Regions from separate parts of the Clostridium sp. Marseille-Q7071 genome, predicted to be linked through region 1. Evidence: a T-box and tRNA genes for the amino acid it is inferred to sense, from the RefSeq annotation. Region 1 holds a T-box; the other holds one or more tRNA genes.
The links. The T-box of region 1 lies ahead of thrS (threonine--tRNA ligase). A T-box ahead of a tRNA ligase gene usually reads a tRNA of that ligase, here a tRNA-Thr.

Region 1 (4,887 bases):
GCTAAGACAAAGCAGTCCTATATGTCTATAATCTTTTTTAAATAAACATATTACAGATATAATTATCCATATAACTCCTCCATCACCTAAATGAGTTATAATTGGCATTAGTTTATCAAATAATGGATTTCTTAATCCATGGTGTATAAAATCAATTAGTATTTTATCAATAGCATGAATACTCTTAAGCATATTTAATCTTTTCTCCCATTTAAATTCTCATATAAGTTATCTAAAAGAAAATAACAAATTAAAGATATATTGTATTTTATATCAGACAAGCTGTCAGATTCTACTCATAGTTGTACTATGAACATACGCTAACAACGGAATATGATTCAAAATATACTAACATACTGGCTTGTTATTTTTTTAAGATTTTTAACATAATTTATAGTAAAATATATTATTATTATTTTACTATAAATTCTTAACTATGTTAACCGAAAATTTTTATTGTTTTGATAGCGCTTAAATAACTTTCTCCATCAGAAGTATAAATTAAAGTTAACGGCGTTACAGCGACTCCTTTAGCTGAAACATGGTATAAATCTCCTTTTTTCTCACTACATATTCTAGAGATATAAAAACCTATAGTATCATGTATTATAAAGTATTCATCATAATATTTACCTAAATAAATTACAACATGACCATCTAGATACATAAGACATCCTGGAGTCATCGTATCCAATACTTTTTTCTTTTCTTCAATAGTCATATTTTCTATACACTTAGTTATTCCTATGGCCTTCTTCTCTTGCTGAGATGAATTTCTAGGAAGCATTAGTCCCATAGTCTTAAATACATCTACTACTAAACTGGAACAGTCTCTTCCAAAAAATTCTCCTCCCCATCCATACCTTTCTCCTAAGCATTTAAAGCTTTGCCTTATAATATTCTCTTCTGTATAAGGTAAATATCCATAACATACATCTTCACTTCTCGAAATTAATATTTGTGTAAACTTTAAACTTTCATCATAACACCTTACTGGAAGCCATACCACATAACTTCCACAAGGATACATATCATAAATAGTTTCTAAAATATCTTCTTCTTTTACTAATGGAAGTTTTACTCCCATATCTATAGGAATCATAGATATGCTTTCATCAAAAGGATTATATCCAGTATAAATTCTTCTACCTGTAACTACTAAAAATTCCTTAGCTTTTGTATATTTTAATATAGGTTCCTTTTCTCCTATAGCAATATCTTTTCTTTTAATCCATCCTTTATACGCATATGCTTTTATAAAATACCATTCTTTATCCTTGCTTTCATGTAAAATTACACAAGGATCGCAAATATTAATCGCCGTTTCCAGTAATCTATCTAAGTCATAATCCTTTGGATTTTTAAAAATTCTATCCTCTGTAGGATAAGATTTTATATGTGATCTTCTTGTAACCATTCCATACCGTATTAAGTTTTTTTCTTTTATAGCTTCTAAATTTAAATTTTTACTTAATTTTAGAAAATATTCTTTTTCTAAAATAAGACTATTTTTATATCTAATTGTAGAATGAGGTTTACTTATAGATAAAATCAAGTTCCGTAATTCCTGTCCACCAAGAAAATTTTGTAATAAAAATATATCCTCTACTATATTACCTTTCATAGATCTTTCATTATATCTCTTTATCTCATCATCACATATTATTATCCTCTTTGAAGTATTGCTATTATTTATCCAAAATTCAGGATATAACATCTCTGTTTTTACCCTAGCAACTTTTGAAGAAAATTGAGTAAACAGTACACTCACCTCTTTATATACAATATTATTATATATTGTATTAATTTTTCATGGATTATAAAACCATTAATGGTAGATTAATATTTACTAATCTTAAAAATAAGTATATTTTTAAGATTAAATTTATACAAAAAGTATTATTTTTTAATGCTTAATTACTATGTACAATTTTTTATTTTAGAAGTCGAATTATTGTATAAATTAAATTTTTACTGTGGAATCCTATAGTTATAACATACTTGCTGATTATATCTCTCATTGAAATTATTATTGACATCAAATTTATAAGTGATATAATATTATAAATATATATTTGTAATATACAAATTTTAATAATATGCATATGCTATTATTAAATAAATAATAAATGCAATGAAGAGAAGAGTAAGCTGCCTTACATTTACAGAGAGAGAATACATTAGCTGAAAGTATTCTTAAATAGAATCAGTTGAAAACCACCTCTGAGTGACTTTAATAAAGTCCGGATAAATCCGTTAAATTTTTTTAAAGTGGTATATCATAATTTTGATATACAATTTGGGTGGAACCACGGGTAATTATCTCGTCCCTTTTCTAATTATTTTGGAAAAGAGATGAGTTTTTTTATTTTATTGAAAAAATTCTTAAAGAAATAAAAAGTAAATAACTATAAAAAATTATATAATACTTTAGAATACTTCTCTTAAATTTATTTTTATATTATATAATTTTAGTAGTAATAAGTTTATTTAAATATAGTAATAATAGTATAAAGCTGTGAAGAGAAGAGTAAACTGCCTTATATTTACAGAGAGAGGATACATTAGCTGAAAGTATTCTTAAATAGAACCAGTTGAAGACCGCCTCTGAGTGACTCTAATAAAGTCCGGATAAATCCGTTAAAATTTTTAAAGTGGTATATCATAATTTTGATATACAATTTGGGTGGAACCGCGGGTATAGTATCTCGTCCCTTTTCTAATTATTTATAGAAAAGAGGCGAGTTTTTTATTTAAAAAATAAATTAATAATTCTCATGCTTTACTGAGAATTATCTATAATTGTCAATAGTTTTAAGGAGGTAAACAAAAATGATTAAAGTTACATTAAAAGATGGCTCAATAAAAGAATATGAAAACTCATTATCAGTTTTAGATATTGCTAAGGATATTTCTGAAGGGCTTGCAAGAGTAGCAACCGCTGGATTTGTTGATGATAAAACTGTAGATTTACGTTATATAGTTGATAAAGATTGTGAATTAAGCATTCTTACTTTTAATGATGAAGAAGGGAGAAATGCTTTTAGACATACAACGGCACATATATTAGCTCAAGCTGCTAAGAGATTATATCCTAATGCTCAGCTTGCTATAGGTCCTTCAATTGAAGATGGTTTCTATTATGATTTTGATCTAGAAAAACCATTTACTTCTGAAGATATAGAAAAAATTGAAGCTGAGATGAAAAAAATTGTTAAGGAAGATTTAAAAATTGAAAGATTTGAGCTTCCTAGAGAAGAAGCACTTAAATTAATGAATGAAATGAATGAACCTTATAAAGTTGAATTAATTAATGACTTACCTGAGGATTCTATAATTTCATTTTACAAACAAGGTGAATTTGTAGATCTATGTGCAGGTCCTCATCTAATGTCTACAAAATATATTAAAGCTATAAAATTAACTAAATTAGCTGGTGCATATTGGAGAGGAAATGAAAAAAATAAAATGCTTTCTCGTATATACGGAACTTCTTTCACTAAAAAATCTGATTTAGATGAGTATTTAGAAAGAATTGAAGAAGCTAAAAAACGTGACCATCGCAAACTTGGTAAAGAACTAGAGCTTTTCACATTGCTTGATGAAGGTCCTGGCTTTCCTTTCTTTTTGCCTAAAGGAATGGAGCTTAAAAATACTCTTATAGATTTTTGGAGAGAAGTCCATAAAAAAGCTGACTATAAAGAAATCTCTACTCCAGTTATATTAAATAAGAATTTATGGATTAGAAGTGGTCATTGGGAACATTATAGAGAAAACATGTATACAACTGAAATAGATGAAATGGATTATGCAATAAAACCAATGAACTGTCCTGGAGGAATGTTAGTATATAAAACAAGTCTCCATTCCTATAAGGATTTACCTCTTCGTATTGGTGAATTAGGCCTTGTACATCGTCATGAATTATCCGGTGCACTACATGGATTAATGCGTGTTCGTAACTTTACTCAAGATGATGCTCATATATTTATGCTTCCTGAGCAAATTAAAGATGAGATTAAAGGAGTAATAAGACTAATAGATGAAGTTTACAGCGTATTTGGCTTCAAATATCATGTTGAATTGTCTACAAGACCAGAAAATAGTATGGGCAGCGATGAAGAATGGAATAGAGCAACTGAAGCGCTTAGAGAGGCTCTTGTAGAACTTGAATATGACTATAAAGTTAATGAAGGCGATGGTGCATTTTATGGTCCTAAGATAGATTTTCACCTAGAAGATTGTTTAGGACGTACATGGCAATGTGGTACAATACAACTAGATTTCCAGCTTCCAGAAAGATTTGGTCTTCATTATATAGGCTCAGATGGTGAAAAACACAGACCAGTTATGATACATCGTGTAGTCTTTGGAAGTATAGAACGTTTTATAGGAATTTTAACTGAACACTTTGCTGGTGCTTTCCCTACTTGGCTTTCACCTATACAAGTAAAAGTACTTCCTATTTCTGAAAAATACAATAATTATGGTGAAGAGATAGTAAATAAATTAAAAAGTTTTGGTATAAAGGTGGAAATAGACGAACGCACTGAAAAAATAGGGTATAAAATTAGAGAAGCACGTAATGAAAGAATTCCTTATATTTTAGTGGTAGGTGAAAAAGAAGCTTCTAAAAAGGAAGTATCTGTTAGAAGTCGTAAAAATGGTGAAGAAGGCAATATTTCTATAGACAATTTCATTGAGGAAATCCTTAAAGAAATAAAGAGTAAAGAGTTATAGAAAAATTTACTATACAAAATTACTCTCAATTTAGTATTAATAGTTAATAATATTAAAACAGACTTAATAAAGATATATTTATCCTAAAAATTATACAATAATTTAAAATACTTCTTTTAAATTTATTTTTATTATTATATAATTTTA
Region 2 (4,887 bases), 1.1 Mb from region 1:
ATCTATCAGTTCCTATGCAAATAATAATAGTATTTTCATCCAAGTAGTCTTTAATAAAATTTGCTAAATTATAATAGGCTAAGGGACTGTTATAATGTGTCTTCACTCTAGTCACCTATTACACCTCCTAATTAATTATTTATAATTATATTTTGAATAATGTGTATTCTTAATTAATTAAAAATTAAAAGTATAAAATATAGGAATAAGTATATTAATATTCTATTTAATCAAAAAGCTATATTAAAATTTAATATTGTTTAAAGAACTCAAATATTTATCTTAGGATTTTATAAATACATTTACTAATTATCAAAGAGGAATTAATAAGTTCATAAATTAAATAATATTAAAGAATTTTATACACTATATACAATAGCCCTAATAAAATATATATGCTAAATAATATATAGTAATTATTGAATTTTATAAAAATATAGAGATATATAGGAAAGTAAAGCAATTAAAAGAAAAACTAATAATTGAAAATATAAGTATTTAAGATATGTTTTTAATTGCTATTGGAATTGCTAAAGATTACATCGTAATAAATGTATATTTGCTAAATTTTAGGTAAAGAATTATAAAAGATATTTTAACTACAAGGATGTGATGTAATGAAAAGAAAGATTTATTCTTTTATAGTTATTCTTTATACTATATTTACTATATGCATTTTAAAATTTTATGCTACAGATAAAAGAGACGAAGAGATAGTATCAAATATATTTAATAGAGACAACATAATGATAAATAATAATCAAATTTTCAGTATCCATGAAAAAAATGAGCTACATAAAGAAAAAGATTTAGAAAAAGAAGAAAAACTAGAAAAAAATATTCAAATAGATAATAATAAAAGCAAATTTAATGACAGAAATTTGGATACGAAACTATTTTTAGATGAAGTTGATGAGAATACAGAAGTAATAGTAGAAGGAGAATTCGATTCTTATAATATTGAGCAGAGGAAAAAAAATTCAGTAATAAAAATTCCACCAGAAGAGATTGAAACAGCATTATCCATTAATGATAAAGTGAAGCTTTTTACAATAAGTGATAAAATACCAAAAGAGGAACAGAATAAAATTAACGATTATCTCCAATATAAAAATCAAAAAATAGGAGTAAGAAAGAGCTTAGATGTATTAGAAAATTATTTATCAGAAAAAGAGCTTTATGAAGTTAAGAAAATAGCGAGAAAGTTCATAGATATGGATACTGTAGAGAATGCTGATTAATTTATATAGTAAATTTCTTAAAGATAATAATTTAAATATATTTTAGTATTTTCTAAGGCCAAGGTAACATTTTTATTTTTGAAATCTATATTATAACTAGAAGAATTTAAAATATTTTAGGAGTTGGTGATATGCCTTCTAGTAATTTAGCTTCAGTGTCAAATTTAATTCCTGCAATTTATAGTTTGGAACCTAAATCTATACTAGAAATAGGAGTTGGATTTGGCAAGATAGGATTTTTAGTTAGAGAATATTTAGATTTAAGAGAGAATAATGATGGTGGATATGCACCTTGGAATATATTAATAGATGGAATAGAAATATATGAGAAATATATCACACCAATACATGGTTATATTTATGATAATATATATATTGGTAATGCAATGAATATTTTAAATAAAAAGGATTTTCCTAAATATGACTTAATAGTACTTGCAGATGTTATAGAGCATTTGAAAAAATCAGATGGAAAAAAGCTATTAGAAGCATGCTTTAAGACATCGGATAGTGTTATAATATCAACACCATATATTTTTTATAAACAAGATGAATGCTATGGTAATGATGCAGAACAACATCTAAGTGGATGGGATATTAGTGAATTTAGAGCTATGGGAGCAAAGTATGTTTGGATATCGGGAATACTTTTATTTTCTATATTTACAAATAAAGTATTAAACTATAAAACAGATAATTTTTTAGATGATTTATTATTTGTAACTCCACAATTACATCATATTAAAGATTTAATAACAGTTTATTTATCCACTGATCAATATGACCATTGTATAGAAGCTTGTGAAAAATATGAAAAGTTTTTTAAAGATGATTCATTCTTTACAAACATGAAAACAGTTGCTTTAAATATGAAAAACAAAGAAGAGTTGCAATAAACTTTAATTTAATATATAAGATATACAATAATCATAATATGAGCAAATAGCGTGTATTGAGGAATTTTGATGCACATTATTTAATTGAATCTTTAGCTTTGAAATAAATCATATATAATTAAAACAATAATTGTAGCTATACGAAATATGAAGTAAAAATAAGAAAAATGGAGATAATAAAGTATAAATACTGAAAACGGTATAAAAAAAACTTGAAAAAATAGTTATAAAATTATATACTATTCCTTGTCAATGTTCTCAGGAATTTTCTGAAGAACTTGTGAAAATACTGGCATTCATTGATAGTAGAGTAGCTAATTTGTAGTGAATAAGTTTAAGTTCTACTTTAAATAGTCAGTTTTATAACGTGGAGGAGTTCCCGAGAGGCCAAAGGGGGCAGACTGTAAATCTGTTACGTTTCGTTTCGATGGTTCGAATCCGTCCTCCTCCACCAAATTATGGTCGCATAGCTCAGCTGGGAGAGCATCTGCCTTACAAGCAGAGGGTCACAGGTTCGATCCCTGTTGCGACCACCATTAAAAATTGTATAATATGCTGGCATGGCTCAACGGTAGAGCAGCTGACTTGTAATCAGCAGGTTGTAGGTTCGATTCCTATTGCCAGCTCCATAATACATGGAGGAGTTCCCGAGTGGCTAAAGGGGGCAGACTGTAAATCTGTTGCGTTTCGCTTCGATGGTTCGAATCCGTCCTCCTCCACCAAATTATGGTCGCATAGCTCAGCTGGGAGAGCATCTGCCTTACAAGCAGAGGGTCACAGGTTCGATCCCTGTTGCGACCACCATTAAAAATTGTATAATATGCTGGCATGGCTCAACGGTAGAGCAGCTGACTTGTAATCAGCAGGTTGTAGGTTCGATTCCTATTGCCAGCTCCATAATATATGGAGGAGTTCCCGAGTGGCTAAAGGGGGCAGACTGTAAATCTGTTGCGTTTCGCTTCGATGGTTCGAATCCGTCCTCCTCCACCAAGCAAAAAGCTACATTTGTTACCTTATTTTGAGGGCTCAAATGTAGCTTTTATTTTATAAATAATCATGTTTTTATACGTAGCAGTCAGAAGTCTGCTACGTTTTTTATTGCTTGTATACTGGAATTAAATTCCTCGTTTTTCAGACGAAATCCTTAAATTAACTTATTAATATGAAAATATTGCTTTATTTCTACTATTTTTCAATGATGCTTTAGTGAAAGTTTTAAGGCATGGCCAATAATGCATTAAAACAAATATCTTATAATATAATTAAAGTATGCATTTAGATATGGATTTATTTAAATTTGGAGGATAATAGTATGAGAGAAACGATTTACAATGTTTTGTCTAATATTATATTGCGTAGTCGTAATGCAACTAATGCCAAAGCTAATGTAGTCACATCAAGGCAATTTCCTTACGAGATTGAAATTATCGCTGAGAATCTATATGTACCGTGGGCTATAGCGATAAGCGATGAAGGCAAAGTGTATTTTACGGAGCGGTCTGGAGCAATTAGAATAATTGAAGATGGTAAACTTAATACTCAGCCGCTCATTACATTTGGTGCACCCTTTACAAGTCAGGGGGAAGGTGGATTAATGGGGATTGTGCTAGATCCAAATTATTCACAAAACCGTTATATGTATGTTATGCATTCATATGTAGAGGGTAATCAAATCTATAATCGTGTTGTCAGATTAGTTGAACAGAATAACAAGGCAACCATTGACCGGATTCTTCTAGATAAAATCCCTGGTGGACAAATTCACAATGGAGGAAGGATAAAGATAGGACCGGATCAGAAATTATATATAACAACAGGAGATGCAGGAAATTCTGCATTAGCACAAGAGGTAACCAGCACAGCGGGAAAGATACTGCGAATAGAATTAGATGGCAGTATTCCTGAAGATAATCCAATTATTAATTCACCTGTTTATAGCTTAGGGCATAGAAACCCTCAAGGCTTAGCGTGGAATTCAGAAGATATCTTGTATGAATCAGAACATGGACAGACAGGACATGATGAAATAAACATTATACGACCAGGAGCTAATTATGGATGGCCTCTCGTTCAAGGAAACGAAGAATCCAAAGAAGTTGTAACACAAAAACCTTTGATACACAGCGGAGAAGATACATGGGCACCTTCTGGTATTGCCTTCGTAAATCAAGGACCATGGCAAGGAAAATTACTAGTTGCTACTTTGCGTGGAGAACAACTACTTGCAATTTCATTAAATGAAAAAGGAACAGAAGTGGAGAATGTGGAATCATGGCTAAAAAGTGAGTATGGACGTTTGCGTGAGGTTATTCAGGCGAAAGATGGATCAATTTATCTGACAACTAGTAATATGGATGGCAGGGGCAATCCTAATATAGATGATGATAAGATTATCCGGCTCATTCCGAAAAAAAGTGATATTTAGAGAGCAAAAGAGAAACCACTTTGCTCATGGTATCATGTGAAAAATTTTTCGAGCTGCTCTCATGGATTATGCAACATCTTTCTTGTTCATTAATCCTACTTGCTTTTCTTTTGAAAAAAAGAAAAATAGGCAAAAGAAAACCAAATTGTGCTCACGTGGCCGATTGTATCTAATAGTGAGCTTGTTCCTATAGGGGTGATTGTAATAATCATAATTCTCAAACTAACAGTATTTTAATATGCTATTGCTACAGATAATAATCATAGAGAGCAAGAAAACAATGGCATTTATATTTACTTAACTTCCCAAAAGATATCTTTAGTAA

Region 2: it encodes a tRNA-Thr, which carries the amino acid that the T-box ahead of thrS (threonine--tRNA ligase) is inferred to sense. The anticodon was not compared.

Annotation. Positions count from the first base shown of each region.
Region 1 covers NZ_CBCOPR010000001.1:1,362,232-1,367,118, reverse strand. The annotation lists gene ACWPW7_RS06450 (phosphatase PAP2 family protein) at 1-192, opposite strand, end outside; gene ACWPW7_RS06445 (SH3 domain-containing protein) at 440-1,771, opposite strand; T-box leader at 2,126-2,335, shown strand; T-box leader at 2,510-2,719, shown strand; gene thrS (threonine--tRNA ligase) at 2,833-4,740, shown strand.
Region 2 covers NZ_CBCOPR010000001.1:243,290-248,176, reverse strand. The annotation lists gene yyaC (spore protease YyaC) at 1-115, opposite strand, end outside; gene ACWPW7_RS01130 (hypothetical protein) at 618-1,241, shown strand; gene ACWPW7_RS01125 (hypothetical protein) at 1,373-2,137, shown strand; tRNA gene ACWPW7_RS01120 (tRNA-Tyr) at 2,507-2,591, shown strand; tRNA gene ACWPW7_RS01115 (tRNA-Val) at 2,598-2,673, shown strand; tRNA gene ACWPW7_RS01110 (tRNA-Thr) at 2,692-2,766, shown strand; tRNA gene ACWPW7_RS01105 (tRNA-Tyr) at 2,775-2,859, shown strand; tRNA gene ACWPW7_RS01100 (tRNA-Val) at 2,866-2,941, shown strand; tRNA gene ACWPW7_RS01095 (tRNA-Thr) at 2,960-3,034, shown strand; tRNA gene ACWPW7_RS01090 (tRNA-Tyr) at 3,043-3,127, shown strand; gene ACWPW7_RS01085 (PQQ-dependent sugar dehydrogenase) at 3,450-4,562, shown strand.